2 regions of the Neptunomonas phycophila genome follow, and region 2 is predicted to be linked to the other one. Evidence: riboswitches for the same ligand, from Rfam matches in the RefSeq annotation. Region 2 holds a riboswitch; the other holds the start of a gene.

Region 1 (2,468 bases), 1.2 Mb from region 2:
TTTTTTATCGGCATTCGCTGTTTGTTGCAAATGACTCCAACGCTCAACCCGTCGGGCTAGGATATCAATCTGCCCCTTAATGGGCGTTATCACTGCCAGTGCAGCACCTGTTTGCTGATCAACCCTCTCGGCACCTTTCGCCGCCACTATAATGGACTGCCCAATCCCCTGTAACTCAGGCATGGCTACTCGGTAATGCACCGAGTCCCACGGCAAGCCTTCTTCTGATAAGCGCCATGCCTGTTCGCTCATATCATTTAAGCGCAGCGCGGCAATAACAGGCACATTCAATTGAGATAAAAGTTGAGAGGCTTGCTCCCGTCCTGTACTACCGCCCATCACAAAACTCTGCAAACTAATAATGGCAGCCAAGGACGAGTCGTGCTCGGTCAACCATTCTAGTGCGGCCACACTCGCGTCTCCCCAGCTGGCCAACAGAGATAAGCACCCTAGGCTTGAATCACGCTGCTCGATGGCGGTACACATTGCCTCATTAACCGATTTGTCTCCTTGACGATCACCTGTTTCATAATCCATTACCACGACCCAACGCGGCTTTACACTCATATCAAACGTGCGATAGTCGGTCGTTTCGCCTTGATACACTACTCGAATCGGTGAGATTAAATGAGGTAGAAAACGTGTTGCCTCATCTACCTGCTTCTGCGTCGCTAAATGCGATAAGTGATAAAACAGCCCTTCCATGTTATAGCTATCACGCCCTAACCAAAAAAGCCGTGCTTGCAGCCATTCTTGAGTATTGCGATGTTTTGCTACGTGCTGAGTCATCCACTCCATTGGGCTTTGATCCAAACTGGGGTGACCCATTAACGCATCTAAATCTGCATCATTGTTTAATAAGCGTCGGCCCATAATATGGGATTGCAGCACCAAGGAGCGATCACTATGTAGTGCAACAAATGAACGCATCTCACCCGCATTCAACGCGGCCTGAAGCCGAGCAACAGGCTCTCCAAACACGCCTGCGGCAAACACGATATCCGCGTTAGATAATAATGAGGCTTGCTCATGGCGAGACAATTGTTTCCACTGATCAGTCGAACGGATAATTACTTGATCACTCGGCTGCGCTTTTAAAAATCGATGCGCCCCCGACACCAGCTCAGGCACATTAGCCGCCGACGTAATCGCCAATAAGGACGCGGCATAAGCCGGTAAAGTAAGACACAACAAAACACATAATGAAAACAGCTTGATCACGACACACCCCGATCCAGTGATAACCGAGGTGAGGAAAGACAAACGCAGAAAAACAGCTTATGCCATGCATAAACCGCCGTAACGCAGATCACTCCTTGATGGCACGCCCCGGCTATCAGAAATAGTTATGCTTGCAGGCAAGTATTCTGGCTCACGGATCATTGCAATTCATCGACCTTCCCAAGGTAAACCTCAGTGATCATCAGCCAATGCTGTGATGAATCGCTACCCGTATACAGTTGCGGGGACAGCTTCGTTTAAACGAATTCCTTTTTGATGCTCTTTACGTAAGAGACCTGCAAAGCGGTGCAACGATAGCACAGGTAGATAGGGCTTTTGAATCACCCTAGCCTCAGGTCTCATGCTTTTACGAACCACTACAAATGACTCAAACCGGCGTTATAAGGGCCTTGCCTGCAAAATGTGCGGCTAAGTTATCCACAACCAATTGCGCCATACGGCCACGTGTTTCATAAGTTCCACTGGAGCAGTGAGGTTGTAAAACGACATTATCTAACGCAAGCAGAGCCTCGGGCACATGCGGTTCGTCTGCAAACACATCCAAGCCCGCTCCCGCTAGCTGACCAGCGCAGAGTAGCTCAACCAATGCGTTTTCATCGACCACACTCCCGCGGGCGATGTTAATGAAGTAGCCTTGAGGCCCCAGCGCTTTCAGTACTGGCTTACTAATCAAACCTTCGGTGCTCTCTCCGCCAGGAATGGCAGGCATGAGAATATCGACATCATGCGCGAGCGCCTCAATAGTATCGTAATAGGTGTAATCCACATCGGGGGATTGACGACGTCCGTAATAGCAAACCTTCATACCAAAGGCTTGAGCGCGATGCGCGATGGCTTTACCAATGCGCCCTAACCCTACTATCCCGACGGTTTTACCATGAACAGAAGTGTTCAGCGGCATCATGCCTTTATTGACCCAATCTCCACTGTGCACCCAATGAATACCGGGCACTAAACGCCTAACGGTAGCGAGCAGAAGTAGCAATGCCATATCGGCTACATCATCAGTCAGCACATTCGGTGTATTGGTTACCTGAATGCCACGAGCTTTGCACTCATCAACACATAAAGTATCTAGGCCAACACTACTGCAAGCCACAATTTCTAGATTGGGCAAACGATCAATTAATGATTTTTCAAGCCCACCGCCATGCGTGGTTACCACCGCACGTATTTGATCACCAAATTCATCCAGCATGCTTACCCTGCCCTCCTCGCTAGCCAAG
Region 2 (2,468 bases):
AATGAGCCCCAGTGAACGCCCCTTTTGCATGGCCAAAGAGTTCGGAACCCATTAGTTCCTTCGATAAACCGGTGCAATCTACTGTTGTGAGTGTTTTAGCTGAGGTAGAAGTGCTTGATGAAGACGGCGGCGGAACCTGAAGCGATACGTCGTTGATCCATTGAGCGGCCAATTCTTTACCCGTACCGTTAGCCCCGGTAATGAGTATAGGGCTGGATGAGAACAGTGCGGCTTCAGTTAGCTCAAATAATGTTTTTTGCCAAGCGTCGCTAATACCATGGACAAAGTAGCTATATTTCGATTGGTTAATGCATTGCTTAACGGCGTGAGTGCGTTGCAAGCGGCAAACTATTTTCTGGCATAGCTCCTTGAACGAGTCGCAGGGTAAAATATCGCTAAAGGTTGTTAGGTGCTCTTGAGTGATCGAAGCCAACAATTCTGGTTTTATGGCCAAAAAGCGTGGTATGAAAGGTGTTGCTGTGGTTAGGTTTAATACCTCTGCTTGGAAGTACTTGAGCTGATCTTTGGTTTTGGCTATGACAACGCCTGGGTGACGACAAGATAGGTTTTTTGTAACCATAAAGCTGTCATCTGCGTGTGTGTAGTTGGCAATGGCCGTTTCCATGTTGGCGTAGTCTTTAGGGTCGCTTAAGCACCCAATTGTAAATTCCATATTAACCTCTTAATAAAACATTCCCTGTGTTTTTATGTGCACCCACGTTAAACGTCTGTTTGAAAAAGTGGTATAGCTAAAACGAGTGAGTCATATGGCATAAAACTTTAATCACGGTTTTGCTAACTTCAATTGACCCATAGCGTGTGTGTCTCTAAAATTGATTCTGTTTTAGGTAACGCAATGGATTTATTGCGTTTTAAACGGGAAGTTGGTGCGTCTCTCGCTTGAGTGACAATGCCTACACTGCCCCCGCAACGGTAATTAGGTTTGTTTTTTACAAAGGCCACTGTGTGTTTGACATGGGAAGGCGTAAAAAACCGAGGCAAGCCCTCAGCCTAAAAGTCCGGAGACCGGCCTAAAATACATACGTCGGCATAGCGGAGGGCTATCGTTACGACAGTCATTTAACGTTACGATAGATCCGCTGTCGTCACTTATGCTGTTGTTCCCATTTCCTTTTGTCTGCCTCACCCGAATATTAGACAAGCTCGCGGCGGGCGAGCACAGGAAAACACCTTTCACATGAAAAGCTTTAATCGTTCTTTATTAGCCCTTGCTTGCTGTTCTTCTACACTGGCTTCCGCTCAAACAACGTCCTTAGAAACGGTGCAAGTAACCGCTTCTCGATATGCACAAACTGCTGATCAAGCGTTGGCGTCTGTGTCTGTTATTACGCGCGATGACATTGAACAATCACAAGCGCTAACTATTAAAGAGTTATTGGTAAAGCAGGCAGGCATATCTGTTACCAATAGCGGTGGCCGTGGTAAAAGCTCTAGTGTGTTTGTTCGCGGTGCAGCTTCAGACCAATTATTAGTTTTGGTTGATGGTGTTCGTGTTGGCTCTGCAACTTTAGGCTCTTTTTCATTTGAAGAAGTCAATTTAGCCCAAGTCGAGCGTATAGAGATTGTTCGTGGACCACGTTCTTCGCTCTACGGTTCAGATGCGGCGGGCGGTGTGATTCAGATCTTCACACGTCGTGGTGAGGGAGAGCTAACCGTTGGTTTATCGGCTTCTGTAGGGAGTGACAGCACGCGTGCAGGAACGATCAACCTGAGCGGCGGTGACGATAACGCTTGGTTTAATGCCAATTTATCCCGTGAAATAACCAATGGGTTTGATGCTACGTCCAATGGCGCCGCGCCTGATGATGACGGCTATAAAACCAATGGCGTAGAGTTAAGAGCTGGTTTTCAGGCGACTGAGAATGTGGAGTTAGGCGCTTTTTACACACTAACGGATTCTGAAAACCAATATGATGGTTATTCCGCCGATACGACGGAGATCATTACGCGCGTAGTAGGTGTTAACGCAGGTGTGCAATTGACCGATTATTGGGATCTGCAAGCAACTTTAGGCCGTTCAACTGACGATAATAAAGATTACGCTGGCAGTGCGTTTGACAGCCAATTTAAAACCACTCGTGACACCTTGACTGTCCAGAACAATATCCAATTGGGTGAAAACGTTCTAACGTTAGGAGGGGATATTCAGCGTGATCAAGTGCGTACTACAACAGCTTATGATAAAGACTCACGCTTTAATCGAGGCCTTTTTGCGCAATATTTGTTAATGTCGGGTCAAAATGATTTCCAGTTTAGCCTTCGTCATGATCGTAATGAGTCTTTTGGTAACCATAATACAGGCAGTGTTGCTTGGGGGTATCAGTGGAATGATGTTTTACGTACCTATGTAAGTTATGGTACTGCCTTTAGCGCTCCTTCTTTCAACGATCTGTACTACGCTGGCGATTACTCTTACGGTAACCCTGATTTATCCCCTGAAAAATCTA

The links. A riboswitch is a leader RNA that binds a small molecule or an ion and turns the genes downstream of it on or off. The one in region 2 is predicted to bind cobalamin.
Region 1: linked by a shared signal. The riboswitch ahead of BS617_RS13275 (cobaltochelatase subunit CobN) and the one ahead of BS617_RS07585 (TonB-dependent receptor domain-containing protein) in region 2 are both predicted to bind cobalamin.

What each region holds. Positions count from the first base shown of each region.
Region 1 is NZ_MRCI01000001.1:2,909,434-2,911,901, forward strand. Features, by position in the region: gene BS617_RS13275 (cobaltochelatase subunit CobN) at 1-1,221, opposite strand, end outside; cobalamin riboswitch at 1,341-1,536, opposite strand; gene BS617_RS13280 (2-hydroxyacid dehydrogenase) at 1,610-2,468, opposite strand, start outside.
Region 2 is NZ_MRCI01000001.1:1,663,197-1,665,664, reverse strand. Features, by position in the region: gene BS617_RS07590 (sigma 54-interacting transcriptional regulator) at 1-673, opposite strand, end outside; cobalamin riboswitch at 830-1,049, shown strand; gene BS617_RS07585 (TonB-dependent receptor domain-containing protein) at 1,199-2,468, shown strand, end outside.